DNA from 3 places in the Sorangium sp. So ce296 genome. Region 1 is predicted to be linked to each of the others. Evidence: riboswitches for the same ligand, from Rfam matches in the RefSeq annotation. Region 1 holds a riboswitch; each other region holds the start of a gene.
The links. Region 1 has a riboswitch for cobalamin ahead of WME98_RS48305 (TonB-dependent receptor plug domain-containing protein). Riboswitches for the same ligand answer to the same signal wherever they lie in the genome.
Positions count from the first base shown of each region.

Region 2: linked by a shared signal. The riboswitch ahead of WME98_RS31120 (TonB-dependent receptor) and the one ahead of WME98_RS48305 (TonB-dependent receptor plug domain-containing protein) in region 1 are both predicted to bind cobalamin.
Region 3: linked by a shared signal. The riboswitch ahead of WME98_RS25915 (energy-coupling factor ABC transporter permease) and the one ahead of WME98_RS48305 (TonB-dependent receptor plug domain-containing protein) in region 1 are both predicted to bind cobalamin.

Region 1 covers NZ_CP150325.1:13,080,300-13,090,140, forward strand. Annotated here, with positions in the region: gene WME98_RS48300 (YncE family protein) at 1-327, opposite strand, end outside; gene WME98_RS48305 (TonB-dependent receptor plug domain-containing protein) at 321-2,393, opposite strand; cobalamin riboswitch at 2,550-2,775, opposite strand; gene dhbC (isochorismate synthase DhbC) at 3,441-4,697, shown strand; gene WME98_RS48315 ((2,3-dihydroxybenzoyl)adenylate synthase) at 4,697-6,340, shown strand; gene WME98_RS48320 (isochorismatase family protein) at 6,430-7,413, shown strand; gene WME98_RS48325 (siderophore-interacting protein) at 7,452-8,297, shown strand; gene WME98_RS48330 (2,3-dihydro-2,3-dihydroxybenzoate dehydrogenase) at 8,317-9,093, shown strand; gene WME98_RS48335 (PepSY domain-containing protein) at 9,232-9,841, opposite strand, start outside.
Region 2 covers NZ_CP150325.1:8,421,692-8,431,532, forward strand. Annotated here, with positions in the region: gene WME98_RS31085 (FAD-dependent oxidoreductase) at 1-642, opposite strand, end outside; gene WME98_RS31090 (GlxA family transcriptional regulator) at 1,351-2,271, opposite strand; gene WME98_RS31095 (DJ-1/PfpI family protein) at 2,600-3,337, shown strand; gene WME98_RS31100 (haloacid dehalogenase type II) at 3,383-4,180, opposite strand; gene WME98_RS31105 (LysR family transcriptional regulator) at 4,426-5,340, shown strand; gene WME98_RS31110 (hypothetical protein) at 5,353-5,880, opposite strand; gene typA (translational GTPase TypA) at 5,982-7,868, opposite strand; cobalamin riboswitch at 8,066-8,273, shown strand; gene WME98_RS31120 (TonB-dependent receptor) at 8,507-9,841, shown strand, end outside.
Region 3 covers NZ_CP150325.1:6,946,273-6,956,113, forward strand. Annotated here, with positions in the region: gene WME98_RS25905 (CbiQ family ECF transporter T component) at 1-732, opposite strand, end outside; gene WME98_RS25910 (hypothetical protein) at 722-1,024, opposite strand; gene WME98_RS25915 (energy-coupling factor ABC transporter permease) at 1,021-1,755, opposite strand; cobalamin riboswitch at 1,833-2,036, opposite strand; gene WME98_RS25920 (enoyl-CoA hydratase/isomerase family protein) at 3,249-4,070, opposite strand; gene WME98_RS25925 (3-hydroxyacyl-CoA dehydrogenase family protein) at 4,603-5,493, opposite strand; gene WME98_RS25930 (tetratricopeptide repeat protein) at 5,728-9,841, shown strand, end outside.

The DNA of each region.
Region 1 (9,841 bases):
CCGATCGAGCAGGACGACGCGGCCGGACGGCGGCGCCGTCGCCGGGACGTCCACGTCGCCCGACAGCGCGAGGCTGAGTCCCGGCTTCGTCGCGCCGCTCGAAACGAAGGAGGGCGAAAGCGTGGTCCCGTCGAGCTCCGAGATCGCGATGTTCGTCGACTGGTAATCGCTCGTCACGATGACGACGCCGCGCTCGCAGGCGGCCGGCGCGCCCGGATCGCTCCCGCCGCCCGCTTGAACACCGCCCGTCGACGGCGGCGGCAGGTCCACGTCGCAGCCCAGGAATGGGATCGAGATTGCGATCGCGAATCGACGGATCTTCACCATGTGGACTCCAGTGTGAGAAACACGCTCCGCCCGGGGAGCGGATACCCGACGACGTCCGTACGCCGCGCGTCCAGGAGATCCGCGACGCGCGCCCTCGCCGCGAGGTGCCCCCGGAGCCATGTCGCCTCTGCCTCGACGTCGACGGTCGCCTGCTCCGCGATCACGCCGAGGCCGGCAGGGTCGGCGTACCGGCTCGACTGGTAGACGGCCCGGAGCTCGCCGGAGGCGCCCGAGAGCACGGCGCCGTCCGAGGGCTTCCAGTCGGCGCGAAGGCGCGGCGCGACGACGAGGCGAGGGCGAAACGGCAGGACGTCGTTGGCGGTCGTCCGCTGCGGCGTCGTGTCCCGCGGATCGAGGAACGTCGCCGCGACCTCGGCGCGGAGGAACGAGGTCACCTCGATCCCTGTCAACAGCTCCGCGCCCAGCACGCGGGCGCGGTCGACGTTGTACGGGGCCACGTAGCCCTGACCGGAGCGCGCGTACGCGATGAGCCCCGACGAAGCGCGCCCGAACACGAACGCGTCGATGTAGGCGCCTCGGAGCACCGCGCCGCGCCGCGTCTGCGCCCGGATCCCGGCCTCGAGCGTGACGCTGGACTCCGGCTCGAGCTCCGCATTGCCGTGGACGACGCCGGAGATGCCGTACACCTCGCCGAGCGTCGGGACGCGGAGGTAGCGCCCCACGGTCGCGAGCAGCCGAACCCGGCCGCTCCCCGCCTCCACGCCGACACGTCCGGACGGCGCGAGCACGTCGCAGGGGCGGCCCGGGTCCGCGCCGGTGGCGTGGCACTCGCCGCTCCCGAGGGCGCGCAGCGCGAGCCACTCGCCGAGGCGCAGCTCCGCGCTGACGGCGCCTCGCGCCGACGTGCGCCGCGCGCGCGCGAGCGGGATGTCGTCCGGCTCGCGCGAGATGCCCTCGCGCGCGACCGAGAGCATGGGTCGCACCGTGAGGCGATCGGAGAGGTAGAGGGTCGCTCCCAGCGTCTGCTCCAGGCGGCGGCCGGCGAGGCGGAGCTCGCGCGTGAGGAGCGCGAGCTCGAGGAGGGGGTCGTGGAACTCGGACCGCGCCTCGATGAACGAGGTGCGCGCCTCGAGCGTGTGCTGCGCCTCGCCGCCGAACGGAACCCGCGTCACGACGGACGCGAGCGCGCGCCGGGATTCCCCGCGAGCCTGCCGGGAGGGCAAGAGCGCGAGCCGCGGCACGCCCTGCTCGCGATCGAGGCCGTTCGCGATCACGTCGACGGTCGCGCCGTGGCCGAGATCGAAGCGGGCGAGCGCCCAGGCGTCGACGGCGCGCACGTCGGCGTTCTGCCGGCGCCGGACGGTGTCGTCGCTCGCGTCGAAGAGCGTCCCGCGATCGTCGACGAACGCATAGCGGTTCGCCGCGGCCTCGGCGCTCACCCCGACGATCGAGCTCACCGGGCCGGCGCTGACGCCGGCGAACGCCCACCCGCGCCTGGCCCCGAACGAGCCTGCCATGGCGCCCACGCCGGCCGTCGTCCGGGAGGGCCGGCGTGGCTCGAAGAAAATCGCGCCGCCCGGCCCGAGGCGATCGGCCTCGATGGGAGCGTTGCCCCGGTAGATCTCGACGCGCTCGACGAGCCAGAGCGGCACGAGCGAGAGATCCGCGGTCCCCGCGACGTCGTCGTTCAGGCGAACGCCGGCGAGGTACACCGGCGTCTGCGCGGCGGTCGCGCCACGGATCGCGGCGGTCGCCGGCCCGCCGAAGCCGCCCGACTCGGTCACCTGGACGCCCGGCTGCGTGCGGAGCACGTCCGCGGCCTCGAGCCCCGCTCCGGTCAGGCGGTCGCGGGTCAGCACGGATCCCGCGACGGATCGGTCCTTGGGCGGCGCGGGCGCGCGCGCGCGCTCCCCCTCGACGCGCACCTCCAGCGGGGCTGTCGCGACGGCAGCGCGACCGCCGCCCTGCTCGGCCCCTGCCCCGCGCAGCTCTTCCGCGACCGCTGCCGGCGCGGCCGCCAGGGCGCTGCCGGCGGCGAGCACGAGCCAGCGCCCCGCGCCGTCGCTCCGCCGGCGACGCACCACACGCTCAAGGGATTGAACCATTCACGCCCGCCTACCCGCGTCGACCCAGCACTGCTCGGGTGAGCTGAGAGCCGAATCGGGGGGACTGCGGACGGGCTACGGCACCGCGCCTGAGCGAGGTGGTCCAGAGCCTGCGCGCCTTCCCCTCGAAGGCTCAGGTCAGCGCGCGCCGGAGCACCGGCGCGCGCACCGTCGGCAGGTCTTCGGACTCACGGGCGCTGCGGCCGTCGCCGGACGCTTTCCTACTGATCACCGCTTCCCAGGCCGCTCAAGCGCGGCCCAGTGCTCGATGGTGATGGTCGTTCCCGTTCACCGCTGCGGGGGCAGTCCCGGATTCTCACCGGGTTCCCTTTTCAGCTCGCCAGGCGATGGCCAGGCGAACACCGATGGCGGGGCGACTCGTGGCAGATGTCGCATGGATTGTCAACGCGGAAATGGCTGCCGTGCGCAGCCCATTCCCATGCCCACACGGCCCCGGGCCTGCACCAGGAAACCTTGACAGTTCTTATTGAACGTGGCATCAAGCATTTGAAACTGATTTTCCTTATCAGGTTTCTGTAGCGGCCCGCGACTTCACGTCCAGAGCCCGATGAACCGAGCCCACGCGGCTCTCGAAGCCCATCGGAGCTGGATGTGACGACGTGCCCATTTCGACGTTCGGGCCGACTCCGCGCCTCGACGCCCTCGCGGGCGGAGCGCGCATGCCGGCCTTTGGCCGCGCGCCTGCGCGCCGCGGTGGAGCCTCTGCGGCCGAGCCTCCAAGGCGCCCGGCGGCGGGACGGCGCCGGAAGCGCGGCCCTGGAGCCGGTCGATGGGCCAGCGGCGCGCCCCCGGCGCGCTCGCCTCGACGAGCCTGGGCCGCGCTCGCCTCGGTGTCCAGCGCTCCGCAGCTCGGTGCCATGAGACGCGCGGCGCGCCGTGTCCCGGGCGCGCGGGCGGCGCGGGTCACCGCGCGGCCCCGCGCTAGCGCCGGGAGCGCCGCCGCCGTCGCTCGGTGACATCGCCGCTCTCCGGCCCGAGCGCCGCGCCGCGGGTGCCCCCGATTCCACACCTTTCAAGGAGTGTTCGATGAATTCCTTCTCGATGCCGGCTGCCGTCGCTCATCCCTTGTCGAACGCCGGGCAGATCCTCAAGCAATACACCCCCGAATCGGCGTTCTTCTTCGCGTCGCCGACGCGCACGCTCCTCGCGCAGGGCGTGCACGACATGATCCTCGAGACGATCGGCACCGACCGCGGCGAGCGCCTCTCGGACCGCATCACCCGGGTGCTCGCGGCGCAGGGGCGGGCGGGCCACGGCGTCCCCATGGCGGTCGGCGCGGTGCCGTTCAACAGCACCTCGCCCGCGCACCTCATCGTGCCGAAGACGATCCAGAGCGCCGGGCCGCTGAGCTCCGCGGCCGACGCGCTCAGACCCCAGCCGCAGGCTTCCCTCCAGACGCTGCGGAAGGTCCCCGAGCCCCGCGATTACGTGCGCGGCGTCGAGCTGGCCGTGGGCCTGATGCGCAACGAGGCGCTGAGCAAGGTGGTCCTCTCCAGGATGCTGGAGATGACGTTGCGAGAGGCGGTCGACCTCCGCGCCGTCCTGCAGCGCCTCTCGCAGCAGAACCGGAGCGGCTACACCTTCGCCGCCAACCTCTCCGATCCGATGGCGGGCCTGTCCGGCTCGGAGCGCGGCCCGAGCTCGCGGCCGCGGACGCTGATCGGCGCGAGCCCCGAGCTGCTCCTGTCCCGCTCCGGGCTCCGGGTGGTCGCCAACCCGCTGGCCGGCTCCGCGATCCGCAGCCCGGATCCGGACGAGGACCGGCGGCGCGCCATCGCCCTGCTCGCGTCCGAGAAGGACCGGCACGAGCACGCGATCGTGGTCGACGCTGTCGCCGCCGCGCTCCGGCCGTTCTGCAGGCACCTGAGCGTCCCCGAGGAGCCGTCGCTCACGCAGACGGCGAACCTGTGGCACCTGTCCAGCCGGCTCACGGGCGAGCTCCGCGATCTCTCGATCTCCTCGATGAGGCTCGCCGCCGCGCTGCACCCGACCCCCGCGGTGTGCGGATACCCCACCGAGCGCGCCCGCGCCGCCATCGAGGCGCTCGAGCCCTTCGATCGCGGGTTCTTCACGGGCCTCGTGGGCTGGTGCGACGCCGCCGGAGACGGCGAGTGGGCCGTCGTCATCCGCTGCGCCGACGTCGCCGGGCGGGCGCTCCGGCTCTACGCCGGGGCCGGGATCGTCGTCGGCTCCGAAGGCCAGCGCGAGCTCGACGAGACGTCCGCCAAGCTCCGCACGATGCTCAACGCGCTCGGCCTCGACCAGGCGCCGGAGATCGGGTGATGCCCGCGGACGAAGGCCGACAGGCGCTCTCCGGCTGGACCCCTTGGCCGCCCGAGGTGGCCGAGCTCTACCGGCGCGAAGGCTACTGGCGCGGCGAGACGTTCGGGGACCTGCTCCGCGAGCGGGCCGCGCGGCACCCGCATCGGATCGCCCTCGTCGGCGACGATCGCCGGCTGAGCTACGGTGAGCTCGATCGGCGCGCCGACCGCCTCGCCGCGGGCCTCCTGCGCCTCGGGATCCAGCCGCGGGATCGCGTGGTGGTCCAGCTCCCGAACATCGTGGAGTTCTTCGAGGTGTGCTTTGCGCTGTTCCGCCTCGGCGCCCTCCCCGTCCTCGCCCTGCCCGCCCACCGGCGCGCCGAGATCACGTATTTCTGCGAGCACACGGAGGCGGTCGCCTACGTCATCGCCGACCGGGACGGCGGGTTCGATTACCGGGAGCTGGCGAGTCAGGTCCGGCGGGACGTGAAGACCTTGAAGCACGTCCTCGTGGCCGGCCAGCCCGGCGAGCACACCGCGCTCGAGGGCGTGTACGCCGAGCCCGTGGAGCTGCCGAGCCCCGCGGCGGGCGACGTGGCCTTCTTCCAGCTGTCCGGCGGGAGCACCGGAGTGCCCAAGCTGATCCCGCGGACGCACGACGATTATCTCTACAGCGTGCGGGCCAGCGCGGAGATCTGCGCGCTCGACGCGGGCAGCGTGTACCTGGCCGTCCTGCCCGTCGCGCACAATTTCACCCTGAGCTCGCCGGGGAGCCTCGGCGCGCTCTGCGCCGGCGGCCGCGTGGTGCTCAGCCGCCGTCCCAGCCCGGACGAGGCGTTCCCGTGGATCGAGCGGGAGAAGGTCACGATCACCGCGCTCGTGCCGCCGCTCGCCGCGCTGTGGCTGGAGTCGGCCCGGGCGGCGCGGCACGACCTGTCGAGCCTGAAGGTGCTCCAGGTGGGCGGCGCCAAGCTCGCCGCGGAGGTGGCGCGCCGGGTGCGGCCGACGCTGGGCTGCGCCCTGCAACAGGTGTTCGGGATGGCCGAGGGGCTTGTCAACTATACCCGCCTCGACGATCCCGAGGAGATCACGAGTGAGACCCAGGGCCGGCCCATCTCGCCCCACGACGAGGTCCGCGTCGTGGACGACGAGGACCGCGACGTCGGGGACGGGCAGGTCGGTCACCTGCTCACGCGCGGGCCTTACACGATCCGCGGCTATTACAAGGCAGACGCGCACAACGCGAAGGCGTTCACGCGCGACGGCTTCTACCGCACGGGCGATCTCGTGCGGCGCACGCCGTCGGGCTACCTGGTCGTCGAGGGCCGCGCAAAGGACCAGATCAACCGCGGCGGCGAGAAGATCGCGGCCGAGGAGGTCGAGAACCACGTCCTCGCCCACCCGGCGGTGCGCGACGCGGCGCTCGTGGCCATGCCGGACGAGCGGCTCGGCGAGCGGTCGTGCGCGTTCCTCGTGCCTCGCGGGCAGCCGCCGGCCGCGCGCGAGATCAACGCCTTCCTGCGCGAGCGCGGGGTCGCTCCGTACAAGGTGCCCGATCGCATCGAGTGGCTCGACACGCTCCCGACGACGAGCGTCGGCAAGGTGGACAAGAAGGCGCTCCGCAAGTGGATCGCCGATCGGCTCGCGCAGGGCGCCGTGCGCTGAAGCGCGGCGCGGGCCGGGGCGGCGGGGCGACGGCGCGTCGCTCGAGCCGCCGAGATGAAACGCTGTGACCACGTGAGAGAGGAACAACCATGGCCATCCCCAGCATCCAGACCTATTCCATGCCGCGCGTCGACGAGCTCCCGGAGAGCCGGGTGCCCTGGCGGCCGGATCCGAGGCGCGCGGTCCTCTTGATCCACGACATGCAGGACTACTTTCTCGGCTACTACGACGCCAAGGCGTCGCCGGTCGTCGAGCTGCTGGCCAACACCCGCCTGCTCCGCGAGCGGTGCGCGGCGAGCGGGATCCCGGTCGTCTACACGAAGCAGCCCGCCGAGCAGACGAGGGCGCAGCGCGGCCTGCTGCTCGATCTCTGGGGGCCCGGGCTGACGCAGCACCCGCACAAGGAGGCGATCGTGAGCGATCTCGCGCCGGGGAGCGCGGATACGGTCCTCACCAAGTGGCGTTACAGCGCCTTCCAGCGCACCGAGCTCCTCGACCTCCTGCGCCGGTGGGGGCGCGATCAGCTGATCGTGTGCGGGATCTACGCCCATATCGGGTGCCTGATGACCGCGTGCGAGGCGTTCATGAACGACATCCAGCCGTTCTTCGTGACCGACGCGACCGCCGATTTCTCCCGGGCGCAGCACGAGATGGCCATCGCCTACGTGGCGCAGCGGTGCGGCGTCGCGCTGCCGACCAGCGCCGTCGTGGCCGCGCTCGCGCCCCGGGACGACGCGGGCGCCGCGCCGCGCGAGGCGGCGCCGCTCGGGCGGGCGCAGGGCCGGGCGGCCTGGCTCGATCGCCTGCGCGGCGACGTCGCCGAGATCCTCGATCAGCCCGCCTCGGCGCTCTCGGATCGCGAGCACGTGCTCGACCTGGGGCTCGACTCCATCCGTCTCATGACGCTCGTCGAGCGATGGCGCGCCGCGGGGCTCGACGTGACGTTCGTGGAGCTCGGCGAGCTAGAGACGCTGGCGCAGTGGTGGGAGCTCCTGTCGACCCGGCTGCCGCGCGAGAGCCGGCACGCCCACCGGCAGGGCGGGGAGGCGCTCAGCCAGGAGGCCGCCGGCTGACGCCCGCGTCACCGCGCGTCGACGAGCCCGGACTCACCATGAGCCACACCGCGACTCCCCCGCAAGGGGCGGCGGCGCGCACGCCGCCGCGTCTCCTCGAGGTGCTGCGCGCGACCTCGATCACGCCTCATCTGCGGCGGATCACCCTCGGCGGCGAGGCGCTCGCGGGGTTCCCCGCGGGCTCCGGCGGCGCGCACATCAAGGTGTTCCTCCCGCGGGACGGCCAATCGGCGCCGGAGCTGCCCACGCTCGGTCCGGACGGCCCGGTCTGGCCTCCCGCGCCGCGGCGGCCGATCACGCGCACGTACTCGGTGCGCCGGTACGACGCGCGGGCGGGCGAGCTGGAGGTCGACTTCGTGCTGCACGGGGACGACGGCCCCGCGTCGCGCTGGGCCCGCCGGGTCGAGCCGGGCGGCCGGGTCGGCGTCGCCGGGCCCAGCGGCCCGGATCCGATGCTGGGGCCCGCCGACTGGTACCTCCTGGCCGGCGATCTCGCCGCGCTGCCGGCGATCGGCGCGCTGCTGGAGGCCCTGCCGGCGACGGCGCGCGGACACGCCTTCATCGCGGTCCCGGACGCGGCCGACGTGCAGCCGATCGCGTGTCCGCCGGCCGTCGCGCTGACCTGGTTACCGCTCGGCGGAAAGCACGCGCCCGGCCCCGAGCTGGAGGACACGGTGCGCGCCCTCGAGTGGCCGCCGGGCCGGGCCTTCGCCTGGGTCGCCGGCGAGGCGTCGTCGGTCCGCGCGATCCGCGACCACCTGCGGAACGAGCGCGGCCTCGGGCGCGACGCGATGTACGCCGTGCCGTACTGGAAGGCCGATCGCGCCGAGGAGGCGTATCACGAGGAGCGCCATCGGTTCATGGATGAGCTCGACCCCACCTGACGGAGAGCGGGAGATGGAGATGGACTTCAAGCACAAGGTCGCGCTCGTCACGGGCGCCGCCCAGGGGATCGGCGAGGCCGTCGCGCGGGCGCTCGCGGCGCGCGGCGCGGCCGTGGCGGCGCTCGACGCGAACCCGGAGCGCCTCGCCGCCGTGGTCGCCGATCTGACGGCGGGCGGCCGCCGCGCCGCGGCGTTCCCGGCGGATGTGTCGGACGGCGAGGCCGTCGACAGGATCGTGGACCGGGTCGAGCGGGAGCTCGGGCCGCTGGACATCCTTGTCAACGTGGCGGGCATCCTGCGCGTCGGCCCGGTCCTGGAGCTGAGCGACGACGACTGGGAGCGGACCTTCGCGGTCAACACCCGGGGCGTGGTCAACGTGAGCCGGGCCGTGGCGCGGCGCATGATGGGGCGCGCTTCGGGGGCGATCGTGACGGTCGGGTCCAACGCCGCACGGACCCCGCGGGTGCACATGGCCGCTTATGCCGCCTCGAAGGCGGCCACGACCATGTTCACGAAGTGCCTCGGCCTGGAGCTCGCGAGATACAACATCCGGTGCAACGTGGTCTCCCCGGGCTCGACGGACACGCCGATGCAGCGCGCGCTATGGACCGACGGGCGCGGGGCGCGCGCGGTCATCGCCGGCTCCCCCGAGGCGTTCAAGCTGGGCATCCCGCTGAACCGGATCGCCGAGACCGAGGACGTCGCCGCGGCGGTGCTGTTCCTCGCCTCGGATCAGGCGCGGCACATCACGATGCACGACCTCTGCGTCGACGGCGGCGCCACGCTCGGCGCGTAGCGCGCCGAGCACGTCGATCCGGCGAAAAACGAACCGCCGAGACGCCAAGAACGCCAAGGAGCGAATCCCCTCTTGGCGTCCTTGGCGTCTCGGCGGTTTCACGTTCTGCGCTGTACAGGCAGCTTCACGCTCCAGCGCTTACGCCCCGCCCTTCTCGATCTTGCCGAACACGATGTCCGACGCCGTGCCGCTCATCACCACGGCGGCCACGGCGATGGCGACCGCGACGGCGACCGCGCCGACGACCCGGGACGGCTTCATCTGCCACCACATCGCCAGGCCGGTCAGCGCCCAGAGGACCAGGGTGATCCCGGTGATGTCCGCGAACAGCGCCCAGATCCAGGTCATGCCGCCGTGAACCGGGAAATGATGTGTCTTGTGGAGCATCCCGAGCAGCTCCACGAAGAGCGGCTGTCCGGCGCCGCCGTCGAGCCGCCCGTCGAGGCGGCCCGCGCCGAGGTCGTACGTGACGTTCCACAGGCGGCCTTCCGCGTCGCGCATGCGAAAGCGCAGCTCGGGGCTGACCTTCGGGTGGGCGCGCAGCGGCCCCGCGCCGTCGATGCCCAGCTTGGGCAGGAGATCCTTCACCTGCGCCTCCACGGCCGCCATCCGGTGCTCGGGCAGCTCGACCGTCGCGCCGGCGAAGGGAGGCTCGGGGGCCTTCGCGGGCTCGGGCGGGAACGTGGAGAGCGTCGCGGCGCCGTCGTCCAGGCGGATGAGCACCATGGTGCGCCCCCCCTCGCTGGTC
Region 2 (9,841 bases), 4.7 Mb from region 1:
CCGGTTGCCCAGGAAGTAGAAATGGAACATCGCGAGGAGCTCGGCCGCCGAATAGTCGCTGTCCGGATTGAAGAACGAATGCGCGAACACATCGAACAGCATCTGCCGCGCCCCCGGGGCGAGGCGCAGCCCGTCGAGGTATTCCTTCGCGGTCGTCGCGTCGAGGTCGAGGTACGTTTGCTCCGGATCGAAGGTGAACATCGTGAGCGCGCCCCGCACGTCGACCCGGAGGAGGTCCGAGAGGCGCACGCTGGGAGAGCGGAGGAGCAGCGCCGCGACGTTGAGCGGCGTGCGCGTGGGGAGGCCGGAGAACGACTCGACCGCGCCGCCGGGGCCGAGCAGCGGATAGTCGGAGAGCGGCGTGAGGAGCGAGAGGTCGGGATCGATGCGTCTGAGCAGCGCCCGCACGTTGGCGTAGTGCCGGAAGAAGGCGTGAAAGCCTCGTTCCATCTCGAAGGCCGTCCCGCCCCGCAGGCGCTCGGTCCACGCCCCGGCGCGGCCCCCGAGGTAAGCCTCGCGCTCGACGAGCGTCACCGCGACGCCCCGCTCGGCGAGGAGCACGGCGGCCGCGGTCCCCGCGAGCCCGCCGCCGATCACGACCACATGGCGCTGGCCCGCACCCCTGCGCGACGTCGACTGCATGTCGTCGGACCCCCCCGCGAGGCAGCGTAGGCTTTCCGGCGGGCGAGGCAAGGTGTCCCTCGGATCCTCCGGGCGTCGGCCGTCCTGGGGATTGATGAGGATCTCGAGGGGTGTCGAAAGGGGCCGTCCGGGGCAAACGAAGCGGCGGACGGCCAGGCGTCTGACCCACGGACAGCCAGACGCGGGGATCGGCTACTGGGTACAGAGGCAGCGCGTGCAGCCGGACCACCGGCAGACACCGGTGCCCGGGCCGTCGCATCTGGCGTCGCAATCGCTGTCCTTGACGCACTCCCAACATGCCGCGGGCTGCGCCTCTTCCGCCGCGGGGGGCTCCGTGGCCGCCGCCGCAGGAGCGCCGGCGGCGCACACCCAGAGGCCCACGCCGGAAAGCAAAATCACGGAGGCCAAAGCCCGTCGAACCATCCTCATCATCGTGAGCTCCTTTCGCTCGCGCCTCGCCGGGCAAGGCCCAGAACGAGGAGGCGCTCCGGGCAGCTTATCGATCCGCCGTCCCCCGGCCACCCGTATCGTTCAATGAATTGTTAAGAACGATGTCGATCCATCGGTGTCGAAGAAATCGATTTTCCACGTCGCCGCCGCCGGCGGCGTACCTCCACATGAATGCATGCAGGCTCAGCCGAGGTCGCTGCGCGCAGATCGGCGCCACGGCCTCTCGCGCTCGAGTCCGCCGCTCCCCGCGGCGTCGTCTCACGAGCGCCCGAAGCGCCGCCGGTACTCCTCCGGCGTGACCTGGAGCGTGCGCTGGAAGGCGCGCCGCATCCGCTCGTCCGTGCCGAAGCCGCAGTCGCGCGCGAGCTGCTTGATCGACGCGCGCCCCCCCTCCAGACACGAGCGCGCCTGCTCCAGCCGCGCCGCCTCGACGAACTTCGCGGGCGTCGTCTGCAGCGCCCTCGCGAAGGTCCGCGCGAAGTTGCGGGGGCTCATCCCGGCTCTCTCGGCCAGCACCTCGACGCGCAGGTCGGCGTCGAGGTGCCGCAGGGCCCACGCGATCACGCGCCCGAGCGGCCCCGCGGCGGCCTCCTGCGCGCGGAGCGGGCGGCTGAACTGCGACTGTCCGCCAGGGCGCTTGAGGAACACCACCATGCCGCGCGCCACCTCGAGCGCCACGTCGTACCCGAGATCCTCCTCCACCAGCGAGAGCGCGAGATCGATGCTCGCGGTCGTGCCCGCAGAGGTGTAGATCTTCCCGGATCGCACGAAGATCGCGTCGGGATCGACCTCGATGGCGGGAAACTGGCGCGCGAGCGCGGCCGCCTCGCGCCAGTGCGTGGCGGCGCGGTGCCCCGCGAGCAGCCCCGCGGCGGCGAGGATGAAGGTGCCCGTGCAGACGGCGCCCATGCGCCGCACCTCGGGCGTCGTCGCGCGCAGCCAGCCGAGCAGCCGGGCGTCTCGCATCGCCTCGCGAGGATCGCCCCCCGCGACGAGCACCGTGTCGGCGCCGGGGGCCACGTCCTCGAGCGCCTTGTGGGCGACGATCTGCGCCCCGGAGAGCGTCCGGATCACGCCGCCCGACACCGAGGCGATCTCGACGGCGTACGCCGGGGGAGCCCCAGGGCTCCTCGGGATGGCGCACTCCGAGGCCAAGGCGAAGACATCGACGGGCCCCATCACGTCGATGGCGCCCGCGCCGTCGTAGACCACGACCACGATCCTGCGCGTCGGCGCGTGCGGGCTCGCGCTCGGCGAGCTTCGCGGAGCGCGCTTCGAGGGACGGGGCCGGCTCACGCGACGACGGTACCCGCCGCGCACCTGACCGCAACGACAAAGCACCCGCATTTCCTGCCAGGTCTCCCGAGGGCGGAGCCGACGCCGCCGCGCCGCGGGCCCGACGCGTGGCAGGAAACGCAGGTGCTCTGTCCCTTCGGCTCCCCGCGCGGGGCGCATGCTCACGCGCGGCTCCTTCGCGTCCTCGCGCGAAGCCAGAAAGGATTCCTCGATGAGCGTTCATGACGATGCCTCGTTCACCTTGCCCCTGAGCCTCCCCGTGGAGCGCAAGCTCCAGGTGGCGCTCTTCGTCTGCCCCGGCTTCTTCTTGCCCGACAACATCGGCCTGCAGACGGTGTTCGGGGTCCTGCCCAACGTGGACCTCCACCTCGTCTGGAAGAACAGGGACGAGATCGCGGGCGTCCCGCGCTTCACGACGCGGGCCACCACCACCTTCGCCGAATGCCCGAAGGCGCTCGACGTCCTCCATGTGCCGGCGATTCCGCCCCACGTCATGGAGGACAAGGAGTCGCTCGCGTTCCTCGCAGAGTACGGCGGCCGCGCGGCGTGGCTGTCCGGCGTCTGCGCGGGCGCCCTGATGCTGGGCGCCGCGGGCCTGCTCAAGGGCTACCGGGCCACCACGAACTTTCACCTGCACGATCAGCTCCCCTACTACGGCGCCATCCCGACCCAGGGGAACGTGGTGGAAGACCGGAATCGGCTCACCTCAGGGCCGGTGTCCGGCGGATTCGATCTGGCGCTGCGCCTGATCGGGCGCCTGTGCGGAGACGAGCTCGCCAGGGAGTGCGAGCTGGAGATGGAGTATGCGCCGGAGCCGCCCTACGGCACGGGCAGCCCCGAGCTCGCCGGGCCAGAGCGCACGGCGCGGTCGCTCCAGAGGATGGCGCCGCTGATCGAGGAGATGCGCCAGGTGGGCATCCGCGCCTCCCGGCGGCTGGAGATCGCCTGAGCGGCGCTCCGGGTCGCGCCTCTCCGCTGTCGCGCCCGGCGGCGGTCACGCCCCCGCCGCGACGAACTCGACAAGATCGTTCAGGCTCGCTCCCGCGGCGTCGGCGCTCACGCCCAGCTCCTCGGCCGGCAGGCCCAGGCGGTTGACCCAGAACGTGGGATAGCCGAACCAGCGGGCGCCCGCGGCGTCCCAGCCGGCGAACGGGACGAACAGGATCTCCTCGCGCTCGAGGCCGAGCGCGTCGAGCGCCATCCGGTAGGCGCGCGGATCCGGCTTGTAGGTCCTCGCCAGATCGGTGCTGAGCACGCGATCGAACAGGCCTCCCAGGCCGGAGCGCTCGATCGCGGCGCCGAGCATCCTCGGCGTGAAGTTGGACAGGAACGAGAGCCGGAGGCCCGCGCGTCTCAGCGACGCGAGCGCGGGGAGCGCGTCGGGCCACGCCTCGAGCTCGAGGTACGCCCCGAGGAGCCGCGCCCGCCTCTCCTCGCCGAGATCGAGCCGCAGCGCCCGCTCGGCGAACACGAGCGCGTCCGCCGTCACCTGCCAGAAATCGGCGTACTCGCGGGCCGCGACCCGGAGCCACGTGTACTCGAATTGACGGGTGCGCCAGGCGTCGCTCAGCGCGGCGCCCTTGCCCGGACAGAGCTCCTCCGCCAGCGCGGCGATCGGCCGCGGATCGAAGATCGGAAAGGCGTCGAAGGCGATGGCCTTGATCTTCCGGCCCGGCGCGGGCCCGCGCTCCGCGGCGCACGAGGCGGTCACGGCCGGCGGGGCCGAGCCCAGCAGGCCTGTCGCGGCCGTCCCGGCCACGCGATGGAGAAACGTACGACGACTCGAATGCATGCTGGCCTCGATCGGGTCATCCGACATGGAGTGGGTAGGACGCGCGAGCGTGCGAGGCGCGCGCAGCGTCACGAAGAGAGCTCACGCAAAGAAACGCGAGCGCTGCGCCAGAGACGATCGCGCGAATGCGTGGAGAGAGCATGCACCCTCCGCCGTTGCCCGGACATCCGCCATCGCCGTATACTCGTCATGCATCTGTGCATGGCGCGGGGCGCTCTCGCGCAGCAGCGCCCCGCGCGAAGACCATGCTCGACTGGGACGATCTGCGCTATTTCCTCGCCGTCGCCCGGCACGGCACCCTCTCGGCCGCCGCGCGCGCGCTGAAGGTCACCCAGCCGACCGTGGGGCGGCGCATCGACGCGTTCGAGCGGCGCCTCGGGGCGAAGCTCTTCCGGCGCTCGCCGTCGGGGTTCGCGCTCTCGACCGCGGGCGAGAGCGTGCTCGGCCACGCCGAGCGCATGGAGCAGGGCGCGCTCGCCGCCGAGCGCGCCGCCGCCGGACGCGACGCCGGCCTGGCAGGCCACCTCCGCGTCACCGCGTCCGAATGGCTCGCCGCCCGCGTCCTCGGGCCGCTGCTCGCCCCGTTCCTCGCGCGTCACCCCGGCATCTCCGTCGAGCTCGTCGCGGACGCGCGCTGGCTGAGCCTCCCGCGGCGGGAGGCGGACATCGCCTTTCGCCCCGCCGCGTTCGAGCACCGCGAGGTCTTCCAGCGCGAGGTCGCGCGCATCGGGTTCGGCCTCTACGCGTCGGAGGCCTACCTCGCCGAGCGCGGCCCGCCGGACTTCGACCGGCAGTGCGAGGGCCACGCCCTCGTCACGATGAGCGACGATCCGCCGGCGGTCGCCGACCTCGCGTGGCTGCGCGCCGTCGCCGCGAAGGCCCGCGTCGCCGCCCGCACCAACGGCCGCGAGGCCCAGGCGACGATGGGGGCCGCCGGGGTCGGGCTCGTCTGCCTGCCGCGCTACCTGGGCGACGCGACGGCGGGCCTGCGCCTGCTCTCGCCGCCGTCGCCGCCGCCCGAGCGCGCGCTCTGGCTCGGGGTGCACCGCGACACGCGCGGGGTGCCGCGCGTGAAGGCGCTCGTCGCGTTCGTCACCGACGCCCTCGGGCCGCTGCGAGGCGCCCTCCGGCCAGACGCGCGGCCGCGCCCCGGCCGGTGACGCGCCCCGCCGCTACCGGCCCTCGCTGAGCTGGCAGGCCCGCTGATCTTCGTAAAACGGCGCGCAGTCCACGTAAATGAAGTCGGGGTCGCACGCCGGGTCGCTGGACGGCATGCACGCGAACAGCGGATCGAGCCACGCCGAGATCTGCTCGCAGCGCGTGACCGACGGGATCTGGACCATCCTGCCCATGCAGTCGAAGAACGGCGCGGTCAGGTCGTTGCAAGGGCGCGGCACAGAGAGCAGCTCGTCGCAGGCGTCGCGACAGCCGGGGTCCGGGCAGGCGGTGCCGTCGAAGAGGGCGCAGAAGAAATCGCACGAGGCCCGCGCTCCGCCGCCCGAGCCCGCCGCGCTGGAGCTCGACGACTGCGGGCCCGCGCCGACGCTCGCGCGCCCGCTCGACGTCGCGCTCGAGCCGGCGCCCCCGGAGCCGTCGTCGTCCCCCGGGGCGCCGTCGACCACGACGGCCCCGCCGCAAGCGCTCGCCCCCGCGAGCGCGATGAGCGAGGCGAGGAGCGCCGAATGCAGCGTCGTTCTCATGCCCGGGAGTCTACACCGGTCCACGCCGGCGCGGGCAGGGGCGGGGGTCGCTCGCCGGGCGCGCGCTCGCCTGGCGCGCGCTCGCCGGGCGCCGTCGCCGCTCACTCCACGGCCTGCGCCTGCTCGATCGCGTCCTCGCGGCGCTCCCGGCGGTTGCACGCGAGCACCTTCTTGCGGACGCGCACCGCGTCGGGCGTGACCTCGACGAGCTCGTCGCCGTCGATCCACTCCATCGCCGTCTCGATCGTGAGCAGCCGCGGGCTGGCCAGGAGGACGTTCTCGTCCTTGCCGTGGTTGCGCACGTTCGACAGCTTCTTCTCCTTGATCACGTTGACGTCGGTGTCGTTCGGCCGGTTGTGCTCGCCGATGATCATCCCCTCGTAGACCTCGACGCCGGGGACGATGAAGAACATGCCGCGCGGCTGGAGGTGGTGCAGCGCGTACGGGGTCGCCACGCCGGCGCGATCGGCGACGATGGCGCCGGTCGGGCGGCGCATCATCGGGCCGCCCCAGGGCGCCCAGCCGTCGAACATCGTGTTGAGCAGGCCCGTCCCGCGCGTCGCCGTCAGGAACTCGCCCCGGAAGCCGATGAGCCCGCGCGACGGCACCCGGAACTCGAGGCGGGCGCGCCCGAAGCCGGGGTTCGTCATCTTCACCATCCGGCCGCGCCGGGTGCTGAGGCGCTCGGTCACCACGCCGACGTAGGTGTCGGGCACGTCGACGACCACGAGCTCGATCGGCTCCATCACCTCGCCGTTGATCTCGCGCGTCACGACCTCGGGGTTCGAGAGCTGCATCTCGTACCCCTCGCGCCGCATCGTCTCCACGAGGATCGCGAGCTGGAGCTCGCCGCGGCCGAGCACCACGAACGTGTCGGGCACCTCGGTCGGCTCCACCCGGATCGCGAGGTTCTTCATCGCCTCGCGCTCGAGCCGCTCCTTCAGGTGACGGCTCGTCAGGTACTTCGACTGCTTGCTCTTGCCGGCGAACGTCGACGTGTTGACGCCGATCCTCATCTTGATCGTCGGCTCCTCGACCACGATCCGCGGCAGCGCCTCGGGGGTCGCCGGGTCCGCGATCGTGTCGCCGATCGTGACCGAATCGAGCCCCGCGATGGCGATCACCTCGCCCGCGGCGGCGCTCTCGACCGGGACCCGCTTCAGCCCCTCGTAGGCGTAGAGCATCTTCACGTAGCCGCGCGACTGGCCGCCCTCGCCGAGGAGCGCGACGTCGGCGCCGGACCGGGCGGTGCCCCGGACCACGCGGCCGACCGCGAGCCGGCCCACGTAGTCGTCGTGGGTCGTGTTGCAGACGATGACCTGGAGCGGCCCGTCGGGGTCGCCGGAGGGGCCGGGCACGCGCTCGAGGATGGTCTCGAAGAGCGGCTCCAGGTCCTTGGCCTCGTGCTCGAGCTCGCGCTTGGCCTGGCCGAACTTCGCGATCGCGTAGAGCGTCGAGAAGTCCATCTGCGCGTCGCTCGCCTCGAGGTCGCAGAAGAGGTCGAACACCTCGGAGAGCACCTCGTGGGCGCGCGCGTCGCTCCGGTCGATCTTGTTGATGACCACGATGACCGGGAAGCCGCGCTGGAGGCACTTCGAGAGCACGAACCGCGTCTGCGGCAGCGGGCCCTCGGCGGCGTCGACGAGGAGCAGCGCCCCGTCGGCCATCATCAGGGTGCGCTCGACCTCGCCGCCGAAGTCGGAGTGGCCGGGCGTGTCGACGATGTTGATCTTGACCCCGCGGTACCGGATGCTGGTGTTCTTCGCGAGGATGGTGATGCCGCGCTCCCGCTCGAGGTCGTTCGAGTCCATGACCCGCTCGGCCACGACCTCGTTCTCTCGGAAGGCGCCCGACTGGCGGAGCATGTGATCGACGAGGGTCGTCTTCCCGTGGTCGACGTGGGCGACGATGGCGATGTTGCGGAGGTCGTTACGCGGCATATACGGCGGCGGCCGTGTAGCACGCGACCCACGGAGGAGCGAGCCCATCCTCGCCAGAGCCCGAACGTTCGGCCTGCACCCGGACGTCGCGCGGCGAGCGCTCGCGTTCAGGTGGCGCGCGCGTGAAGCGGGCGCGGGCGGGCGCGAGGCGGACAGGAGCCCGCGCGAGTCGGGCGCGTGGCGAGGGACGCGCGCGGAGCGGGCGAGGTGAGCGGGAGCGATTGACAGCCGGAGGCGCATCCTCCTAGGGTGCGCGCCGCGCTGGTGCCTGGGCGCTCGCTCAGGCTGAATAGGGAACCCGGTGAGATTCCGGGGCTGCCCCGCAGCGGTAAGCGAGAACGACCTCCACCCCATGCACTGGCCCGATGAGGGCTGGGAAGCGGTGGACAGTAGGAAGCCGGCCCGGCCGGAGCGCTCGCGAGCCCGAAGACCTGCCCGCGCCCGGCGACGGGGACACATCCGACGCCGGTTCGACCTGGGAGCCTCGAGGGAGGCGGCGAGGTCCGAGCCGGTGCAGCCCTGCGCACGTCCCGGATCCCGAGCCGCCCCCGCGTTGCCTTCTGGTCGCCCGCGGGGGCGAGAGGTCGGTCCAGGGCGTCGCGCCGTGGGCGGCCTTTTTCCTCCTCGTGGAGCTCGATGCGAGCGGCCCGGCGCCGCTCCGCGCGATTGCGCGAAGGAGGACATGAATGCTGCGCGAGAACGTCACGAAGGGCCACGGACACCGCCATCGACTCCCTCGGATCGCCGCCCTGGCGATCCTGCTGTCCGCCGCGCGGCCAGCGCGGGCCCAGGGAGAGCCCATCGAGGTCACGGTGCACGCGGAGAAGCCGGGGAGCGAGGCCGCCTCGCGCGTCTCGGTCGGGCACCGCGAGCTCGAGCTCCGGCCGAGGCTCCGGCCGGGCGATCTCCTCGAGTCGGTCCCCGGGCTCTTCGCCGTGCAGCACGCCGGCGGCGGCAAGGCGAACCAGTACTTCCTGCGCGGCTTCGACGCCGACCACGGGACGGACGTCGCGTTCTTCGTCGACGGGGTGCCCGTCAACCTGGTCAGCCACGGCCACGGGCACGGCTTCACCGACCTCTACTTCATGATCCCGGAGCTCGTGGTCGGGCTCGACGGCTACAAGGGGCCCTACTACGCGAGCATCGGCGATTTCGGCACGGCGGGCGCCGTCAACCTCCGCTTCGCCGAGAAGCTCGACGAGAGCTCCGCGCAGCTCAGCGTGGGGCAGTACGGCATCCTGCGCGGCCTCGTGATCGCCTCGCCGGAGCTCGGCGACGACTGGCGCGCGGTGGCCGCGGCGGAGGTCTACCGGAACGACGGGCCGTTCCAGAGCCCGGAGCGGCTCAAGCGCTTCAACGTGTTCCTGAGGGCGACGCGCGACCTCGGCAGCACCGGCAAGGTCCAGGCGACGTGGATGTCCTACGGCTCGACCTGGTACGGCTCCGGCCAGATCCCGGCGCGCGCCGTGTGCGGCGAGGGGGAGCAGGGCGGCCTGAACCCGCCGCCGTCCGCTTTCGGACAGCCGTGCATCGACCACTTCGGCGCGGTCGATCCGACCGAGGGCGGGGCGACCTCGCGGCACATGGCGTCGGTCTCCGCGTCGACCGCGTGGCGGGACGCCGACCTGAGCGCGATGGCTTACCTCCTGCGCTATCGCTTCACGCTGTACTCGAACTTCACGTTCTTCGCCGAGGATCCGGTGCACGGCGATGCGATCGAGCAGAACGACGACCGCACCGTGCTGGGCGCCGATCTCCGGTTCCGCAAGCAGATCGAGCACCGCGGGGCGAGGTTCACGACCTCGCTCGGCGCGCAGATCCGCGCGGACGCGATCGACAAGTCGCTCCACCACGACGAGGCGCGCGAGCGGCTCGAGGAGCGGGATCGGACCCACGTCGACGAGGGCCAGATCGGCGTGTACGTCGAGCAGGACGCCCGGCTCCGGCGCTGGCTCCGCCTCGTGCTCGGCGTGCGCGGGCAGTGGATCGACGTCAACGTGGACGATCTGCGCGAGGACCTC
Region 3 (9,841 bases), 6.1 Mb from region 1:
GGCGACGCTGAGGCCGAGGGCCGCGAGGGCGACGGCGGCGAACGCGAGGTTCGCGGCGGGCGCGCTCGGCCGGCGGTCGGCGACGGGGAGCTCCCCCCGGTAGCCGCGGAGCTGCATGGCGACGGCGGCGTGCTCGGAGCGCTCCAGGGTCCGGAGCGCCACGACGCCCGCGACGGCGCCGGCCGAGCGCGCGGCGGCGCCCGGGCGCGCGAACCCGCCGCGGAGCGCGGCGGCGCTCCACGCGCTGTCGGCGGCGCGCTGGAGCACGCCGGCGAAGCGCCGCGCGAGCGCGAGCAGCTCGACGAGGGCCGCGGGCGCGCCGAGCCCGGCGAGCGCCGCCTCGATCTCGGCCGGCGCGGCGGCGCTCGAGAGCCACCGGAGCACCGCGGCGGCCGCGAGGACGCGCGCGGCGATGGCCGCGGCGCGGCGGGCGCCGTCGCGCGCGATCGCGTCGAGCGGGAACGGCGCGCCCGCGAGGAGCGGCTCGCCCGGGGTGAGCGCGAGCGCGAGGGCCGCGGCGACCCCTCCGAGCCACGCGGCGGGCGCGAAGGCGCGCAGGATGGCGCCGGCGGTCACGCCCTGGAGGGCGAGGGCCGCGCACGCGACGGCGAGCAGCGCGGCCGGCGTCCAGGGCGAGCGCGCGCCCGCGGCGACGCAGCACGCGGCCACGGCGGCCCCGAGGCGGAGCCGGGGATCCACGTCGCGGAGCCGCGCGGGGGGGTCAATCCGCACGGAGCCCGTCGCCGCCGGGCTTGCCGGCGGGCTGGCCGGCGCGCTCCACGAAGAGCACGCGCGAGAAGTAGCCCAGGGCGAAGCCGGAGAGGAGCCCTGCCCAGAGGAAGGCGAAGAGCAGGAGGTCGCCCTCGAGGCCCGCGAACAGCGGCCCCGTGTCGTGGCGGCCGGCGTCCTCGGCGACGCGGCGGACGACGGCCTCGTCGACCCCGTCCCACGAGGCGTCGCCGCACGCGGCGAGCCAGAGCGCGGCGGCGGCCAGCAGCGCGCGCTGCGCGGCCCGCCGCGTCACGACGCCCCCGCGGGGAGCGGGACGACCTGGAGCCGCTCGAGGATGTCGGGCCGCCGGGCGCGCAGGAAGACGAGCGCTCCCGCGGTCATGGCACCCTCGAGCAAACCGAGCGGCAGCTGGGTGGGGACGAAGGCCAGGGCGACGCCGGTGAACATGGATCCCACCGACCCGTCGCCCGCGAGCCCGAGCGCGAGCTCGAGGGCCGTGGTCGCGTACGTGGCCCAGTCGGACGTCACGCCGGCCAGGAACCCCGCGACCCAGAGGCTCGCGCCGCAGCGCCGCGCGAGCCGGAAGACGAGGTATCCGGTGAACGCGCCCGCGATGCCCATCGACGCGACGTCGGCGCCGAGCGTGGTGAGCCCGCCGTGCGCGAGGAAGAGGGCCTGGATGAGGAGCGCCACCACGGTGACGAGGACGGTCATCCAGGGACCGATGAGCACCGCGGCGAGCCCGGTGCCGCACGGGTGGGAGCAGGTCCCTGCGGTCGGCACCGGCACGGGCATGCACGAGATCGCGAAGACGGCGGCGGCGACGAGGCCGACGAACGGCTTGTAGAAGGCGTCGTCCCGGGTGCGGCGCCGGAGCAGGTGGAGGGCGACGGCGACGAAGGGAAGGGCGAGCGCGTTCCAGACCGCGCACCAGCCGAGCGGCAGGACGCCTTCCGCGAGGTGCATCGCGGCCGCGGGCCGGGGCGCGAGCAGCGTCGCGAGGAGCACGGCGGCGATGGACACAGCGCGGCCGTGAAGACCGATTTCGGCGCTCCGGGTGAAGTCCGCACCCGAACGCCACGAAGACGTGCGCAAGCTGCACCTCGTGGGGGGCTCGGGTAGGTCTCCCGGCTGATGGGTTCAGGGGGCCTTTCGGGCTCCCAGCGCCGCGTCCACCTTCCCAGGCCTCATCAGAGGCCCAGTGGTCTTTGGAGGCGGCTCCCCACTCACGGTGGCGGTACCGCGCCGGTTTCGCACCGGCTTCCCTGTTATGCCCAGAGGGCACCCGAGGTGTGGATTGTCAGATGGATGCTCGGTAGTCCCGTTTCGCGCCCGGCGTCAAGGACGTCGCGCCGCGGCCGCGGGGCAGGCGCTCGCCCTGCGGCGGCTGCCCCGCGGCCGCGGCGCGCGCTGGCGTGTTCGCGGCGGCCGTCTGGCGGCACGCGCTGGCGTGTTCGCGGCGGCCGTCTGGCGGCGCGCGCCGGCGTGTTCGCGGCGGCCGTCTGGCGGCGCGCGCCGGCGCGTTCGCGGCGGTCGTCTGGCGGCGCGCGCTGGCGCGTTCGCGGCGGCCGTCCGGCGGCGCGCGCTGGCGCGTCTCACGCCGGAACGAGCTCCGTGATGAGCCGCGCGCGCGGGCTTCCGCCGCGGGCCGTCCAGCGCGTCGCGGGCCGCCGAGCGCTCCCGGCGTCCGGAGGTCCGGCGCGGCGGAGGGGCGCGCTGTACCGCGCCCGGCCTCACGGCATTGCGAGCGGCCGGTCAGCCGCTGCCGCGATGTCCACCGCGTGTGGTGCCGTCCTGTCGAGCCGACAGGCTGCGCTGCGCGCGCTCGCGCCCTCCGGGGGCAACGTGGCTTCCGCGAAATTGACCGAGACGCACGCGGACAAGCTTCCTCGAAAAAGCTGCAAGCGATGTGCTTCTGTGGTTAAAGTCTCTTTACTTGTTCATCCCGGGATCGCCGCTCGCTCCCCGGGGGCCCGCTCGGAGCGTGCGCCGCCCCGCGCGTGCTGCGCACGTTCCGGTGATTTTCTCGCTGCAGTGTGCTTTGTTCGTCCTGGCTCTTTACTTGTGAGCGAGTGTTCCGTGCCAGGCTCGCTTCGTCGCGGAGCCTGGCGTGAACGGCGGCGGGCTCTCGTGTTCTCTTTTCGAGGGCGCGGCGAGCGACTCCGCCGGACGCTGCTCCGGCGCGGGTATGCCCGGCTCGAACGCGCATTCGCGAAAATCGGCGATGTGCGCGCTGCGCTGTCACCTGGCTGTCATCGTGCCGGTAGCAATTCGCTCATCCGCGTGCAGCGGTTGCACTTTGTTATCGACAACCTGCTTCCGGGTGCCACACTCCGATCACCGCATGCGCACCGGCGCGGTTTCCCCCCCCGGCCCGGAGCGCGTGCGGGCTATCTCGAGCACCGCAGCGGACGTTCTCCGCGCCGCTGCGGTTTCCCTACCGCGGTCATGTCTGGCCCCCCTCCAGCATGACACGCGGTCTTTTTTTGGGGTCTCCTGGCGCGCTGTTCGAAAACTCACTTTCCTGTGAACGTGGCCTTCGATTTCGCCAGGAACGCTTTCATTCCGAGCTGTTGGTCCTCGCTGCCGAAGAGCGCGGCAAAGGCCTGGGCTTCCAGCTCGTTGGCGGCGGTGAGGTCGAGGCTCTCGCCGCGCAGCAGGACGCGCTTGGCGGCGGCGACGGCGAGCGGCCCGCGCGAGGCGATTTTGAGGGCGGTCTCGCGGGCGCGCGCGAGGAGCTCGGCCGCCGGGAAGACGGCGTTGACGAGGCCGATCGAGAGCGCCTGCTCGGCGGTGATCATGTCGCCTGAATAGATGAGCTCGCGCGCGCGGCCGGGGCCGACCCGCCGCAGCAGCCGCTGGGTGCCGCCGAACCCGGGGATGACGCCCAGGTTCACCTCGGGCTGGCCGAGCTTGGCGCCTTCCGCGGCGTAGATGAAGTCGCAGGCGAGGGCGAGCTCGCAGCCGCCGCCCAGCGCGAAGCCGTTGACCGCGGCGATCACGGGGAACGGGGCGGTCTCGATGAGGTCGGCGAGGCGGTGGCCTGCTTCGGCGAACCGCTTCGCGGCGATGCTGTTCATGGCGGCCATCTCCGCGATATCGGCGCCGGCAACGAACGCCTTGCCGGCGCCGGTGAGCACGGCCGCGCGCACCTCGCTGCCCTGCGCGAGGAGGTCGTGGAAGGCCGCGGTGAGGTCGCCGAGGACGGCGGGGTTCAGGGCGTTGAGCTTGTCGGGCCGCTGGATGGTCACGGTGGCGACGTGGCCCGCGCGCTCGACGGCGACGAGCTGGAGCGCACCGCGAGCAGGGACCCCCGGCTGCTGTTCTTGAGCGGTCATGACCGGTGGTTAGCAGCGCCCGGCGCCGGGGGGAAGCGCGCGCCGTGCGCCGGGGAAGGGGGCATTTCGTGCCCGCCTGGGCCCACTGTGCTGAGCCGACGAACGAGCGATTTCCAGCGGAAGTCACGCGCCCGTTCTGGAATATGGAACGAACTCCGAGTCTCGAGCGGCCCCAGCAAGCGCCCTGCGCTGGCGCCTATTCGTCACTTTGATAAGTGCGCACGGCCCGCGCGCTATCGAGGGGAGTCGCGCAGACAGGCCGTCTTCCGAACCGCAGCGCAGCCCCGCCATCCACCCCCGTCCCGCCCTGGAGAGAGCCAGCGGAGGAGGGGGTGCCGCGCGGGGGGCCGGCGGGGTAGGGCCCCACAAACCCGAGCGCCGGCGTGCTCCTTGCGACGCCCTCCGGGACCGACCCACCCATTCCCACGGCAATAGCCCCCCAAAAGGCGCGAGTTTGTGGGAGGGGCCCCCGCCGGCCCCCCGCGCGGCACCCCCTCCTCCGCTGGCTCCGTCGCAGCCGCGCCCCCCTCCACTACACCGCCCGCCCCGTCTTCTGCCCCTTCTCGTCGTACACGTAGAACCCCCGCCCGCTCTTCTTCCCGTACCACCCCGCCGCCACCAGGTTCCGCAGCAGCGTGGGCGCCCGGTACTTCGAGTCCCCGAACTCCCGGTGCAGCACCTCCGCGATCGAGAGCACCGTGTCCAGCCCGATCAGGTCCGCGAGCTCCAGCGGCCCCATCGGGTGGTTCAGCCCGAGCCGCGCCCCCGCGTCGATGTCCTCCGGCGTGGACAGCCCCTCCTGGAGCGCGAAGCACGCCTCGTTCAGGAACGGGATCAGCATCCGGTTCACGATGAACCCCGGCTGGTCCTTCGAGGTGATCACCGTCTTGCCGAGCCCCACCGCGAGCGCCCGGACGGCCTCGTACGTCGCGTCCGACGTCTGCACCCCCCGGACGAGCTCGACAAGCTTCATCAGCGGCACCGGGTTCATGAAGTGCATACCGATGACCAGCTCAGGCCGGCCGGTCACCGCCGCGAGCCGCGTGATCGAGATCGACGACGTGTTCGACGCCAGGATCGCCCCCTTCGGCATCGCCGCGTCCGCGAGCTTGAAGATCCCGCTCTTCACCTCGAAGTTCTCGGTCACCGCCTCGACGGCCAGGTCGACCCCCGACAGGCCGGCGATGCCGTCCGCGACCGCCACGCGGCCGAGGAGCGCCTCCCGCGCCTCGGCGGCCAGCTTGCCCTTCTCCACCAGCTTCGCGAGGATGGCGGCGATCTGGGCCTTGCCCGACTCCGCCAGCGCCCTCGAGACGTCGCACAGGACCACCTCGAGGCCCGCGGCCGCGGCGACCTGGGCGATGCCTCGCCCCATCTGGCCCGCGCCGATCACCCCGAAGCGCTTGATCGTCGTAGCTTCCATGGCCGCGGTTGATACCCGAAGCCGAGGGCGCGGTGAACCGCCCATGCCGACGGCCCGCCCGCTGGCCGTCCCCGCAGCAGAAGCACGCGAAAGCTCCGCCCGCGCTTCCCGACCCGCGGGGGCGAGGAACCTTGAAACCGCGGCGGCCGCCCGGCTATCTTCGCCCGGCCCGTGAACGGACCGGACCGATCTCGCGAGGTCCGCGGAGAGACGATGAGCGTTGAGACGATTCGGATGGCCCTTGGGCGCCTGCAGGATGAGCCCGAAAACGAGGCGGCCTGGAACGAGCTCGCGGAGGCCGTGACCGCTCCGAACAACGGCGCGGGCGCCGGGGACGTCGAGCGCCTGCTCGGCGCCGCCCGCGCGCGGCACGAGCAGCGGCGCGAGTGGCAGGCCGTCGCCCGCCTGCTCGAGCTGGAGATCGCGCTCGCCGCCGGCAGCCCGGTCGAGGGCGCGATGCAGGCGGAGCTCGCCCGCGTCTACCACGAGGAGCTCATCGACGTGGACCGCGCGACGGCCGCCTACAAGCGGCTGCTCGAGCTGCGCCCCGACGACGACGACGCCGCCGAGGCCCTCGAGACCGACGCCTCGAAGCGCGAGCGGTGGCGCGACCTCGTGGACCGCTACGTGGCCGAGGCCGAGGCCGCGACGGACGGCGCCTTCAAGAGCGCGCTCACCACGAGCGCGGCCGACATCGCCTACCGCTACGGCCGCGCCGAGCTCGGCGAGAAGGTGACCGAGCTCATCGATCTCGCCCTCAAGCTCGACCCGAAGAACCGCCGCGCCGCCAACCTCGCGGAGATCGCCTTCGCCGCCGCCGGCGACTGGGAGGCCGTCGTCCGCGTCCAGTCGCTCGTCAAGGCCGAGGCCCAGGCCAAGGAGGACCGCGTCGCGGCGGGCCTCCGCGCGGCGCGCACGATCAAGACCCACCTGAGCGACCCGGCCCGCGCGGTCGCGGCCTACGAGGAGGTGCTCGACCTCTCGCCGGGCCAGCCCGAGGCGCTCTCGTTCCTGGCCGAGGCGTACTCCGCCGCGGGCGACTGGGATCGCCTGGTCGCGCTGTACGAGGACCAGCTCCGCAGCGGCGGCGTGAAGCCCGGCGAGGAGCTCGGCATGCTCGTGCAGATCGCCATGGTCCACTGGCGCATGCGCGGCCAGCCCCAGGCGGCCGAGCCCTATTTCGACCGCGTGCGGCGCGCCGACGCGGCGCACGCCGGGATGCTCAACTTCTACCGCGAGGTCCTGGAGCAGCGCGGCGACAAGCCGCGGCTCACGACCATCCTCACGGACGCGCAGCGTGCCCTGCCCGACGGCCCCGAGAAGCGCGCCATCGCCACCGAGCTCGCGCGGCTCGCCGAGTCGCAGGAGAACGCCGCCAAGGCGATCGAGCAGTACAAGTCCGTGCTCCGGACCGACCCGGAGAACCGCCAGGCGCGCGACGCCCTGAAGCGCCTCTACCTGCAGACCGAGGGGTACAACGCCCTCGTCGAGCTCTACCGGCAGGATCTCGAGCGCACGCCCGCCGACGACGTCGCCGGCAGGGTCGCCGTGCTCCGCGAGATCGCCGGGATCTACCGCGACCGCGCCAAGAACGACGCGGCGCTCGTCACGGTCCTCACCCAGATCGTCCAGCTCGACGACAAGGACGTGGACGCCGTGCGGGAGCTCACCCGCATCTACGAGGCGCTCGGCCGCTGGCGCGACCTGCTCTCGTACCAGCAGCGCCTCGCCGAGCTGACCGAGAGCCGCGCCGAGAAGGCGGGGCTCTACCGCGCGGTCGCGCGGCGCTGGTTCGACCAGTTCTCGAACGTGCAGAACGCCATCGCGGCGTACGAGGCGCTGCTCACCGTCGAGCCGATCGACGAGGAGGCGCAGCAGAAGCTCCGCGAGCTGTACCTGAAGCGGCGCGCGTGGCCGCAGCTCTACTCGCTCTACGAGCGCAAGCTCGAGAGCGCCGAGGGCGCTGCGAAGATCGAGCTCCTCGGCGAGATGGCCAAGCTCGCGGCCGAGCGGCTCGATCGCGGCGCCGACGCGATCGCGCTCCAGAAGCGGATCCTCGAGCTCGACCCGAGCGCCCCCGGGGTGCTCGACGCGCTGGAGAAGCAGGCCGAGCGCGAGAAGGACTTCGCCACGGTCGCCGAGGTGCTCGAGCGGCGCGTCGACCTCGCGGCCGACGACGCCGCGCGCCTCGTCTCGCTGCAGAAGCTCGGGGCCGTGTACGCCGAGCGCCTCAAGGACCCGGCCCAGGCGGCGCGGACGTGGCGGCGGGTGCTCACGCTCTCGCCGGGGCACGCGCGCGCGCTCCGCGTCCTGCGCGACGCGTACTTCGCCGCGGGCGACTGGGACGGGCTCGAGGAGCTCTACGCCTCGCAGAACGACTGGGAGGGCCTCGTCGACTTCCTCTCGGGCGCGGCGGACAAGGCGACCGACCCCGCGACGAAGCTCGACATCTCCTTCCGCGCGGCGCGGATCTTCGAGGAGCAGCTCAAGGCGCCCGAGCGCGCCGCGCGCTCGTACGAGCGCGTGCTCAGCGTCTCGCCGCGGGACGCGCGCGCCGCGGCGGCGCTCGTGCCGATCTACGAGGAGGAGGAGAAGTGGGCCCGGCTGCCGGCGCTCTACGAGATCCTCCTCGACGCGACCGACGACGCCGAGGCGCAGGTCGGCATGCTGCGCAAGCTCGCGGCGGTGACGGGCGGCCCGCTCTCGGACAAGGCGAGCGCGCTCGGCTACGCGCGCCGCGCCTACGAGCTCAAGCCCGACGAGGAGGGGCTCGACCTGCTCGAGGCCTGGTCGCGGGCGGCGGGCTCCTGGGGGCCGTTCGTCGAGGCGGTCGAGGGCCGGCTCCGGACGGCGACCGACCTCACGACCGACGTCCAGCGCACGCTCCGGCTGAAGCTCGCCGAGGTCTACGCGCGCGAGATGGGCAAGCTCGACGAGGCGGTGACGGTCTACCGCGGCCTCGTCGAGGACGACCCGTCCGACGACGCCACGGTGAGGGCGCTCGACGCGCTCCTCCGCGCGAACGAGCGGCAGGCCGACCTCCGGTGGCTGTTCGAGCTCCGGGCGAGCCAGGTCGGGGGCGAGGACCGCGCCGAGATCCTCGAGGAGTGGGCGACGCTCGAGGAGGAGGTCTTCGGCGACCCGGCGAAGGCGATCGAGCTTCTGCGCAAGGTCATCGCGCTCGCGCCCGGGCGCATCAACGCGCTCCGGGTGCTCTCGCGGCTCCTGAACGCCGCGGGCGAGTACGAGGCGGCGGCCGAGATCGTGGCCACGCACCGCGACGTCAGCGAGGGCGACGAGCGGGCGCGGCGCGAGATCGAGCTCGCGACGCTCTACCTCGACCGGCTGGACCGGCCCACGGACGCGTTCGAGGCGGCGGTGCGCGCGCTCGAGCTGACGGCGCACGACCCGGACGCGATCGCCGTGCTCTCGCGGCTCGTCGAGCGCCCGGAGACGCGCGTGCGCGCGGCCCGGGTGCTCGCGGTCGAGTACGCCGAGACGGGCAACCACCGGCGCGAGGCCATGGCCCTGCGGGTGATCCTCGAGGCGGAGCGGGATCCGGAGCGCCGGCGGGAGCTCTACCTCACGCTCGCGAACGTCGAGGAGACGAAGCTGCACGCGGCGGGGACGGCGTTCGACGCGCTGCTCCGGGCGCTGCACGAGTTCTCGGACGACATCGAGCTCTGGGACCGCGCCGCGGAGCTGTCGCGCCGCGCCGGCCGCCCGACCGATCTCGCGGAGGCCTACCGCGTGCACCTCGTCGCGGGGCGCACCGAGGGCGACAAGGTGCTCGGCAGCTCCGTGGAGGTCGAGCTCTGCGAGCGCGCGGCGAGCCTGCACGACGAGCAGCTCGGTGACCCGGAGGGCGCGAAGCCCTACCTGGAGCGGGTGCTGAGCCTCGACCCGAACAACCACCGCGCCTTCGAGCGGCTGAAGCAGATCCTGACCGCGGCCGAGCGCTGGGGCGAGCTCGAGGAGCTCTACGACCGCGCCGCCAAGGGCACGACCGACCAGAGCGAGCGCATCGAGCTGCTCAACGAGGTGGCGCTGATCGCCGAGGAGATCATCGGCGACGCGGCCAAGGCGATCGGCTACTACGAGCGCATCCTCGAGCTCGATCCGTTCTACACGGCGGCGCTCGACTCGCTGGAGAAGCTCTACGAGCGCGAGGGGCGCTTCCGCGACCTCGCGGCGCTCCTCGAGCAGCGCCTGAAGACGGCGACCGAGGCCGAGAGCGTGGAGATGAAGCTGTCGCTCGGCAGCATCTACCTCGACCGGCTGCACGAGCCGGAGGGGTCGCTCGGCCACCTCGAGGACGTGCTCCGCATCCGGCAGAACGACCCGAAGG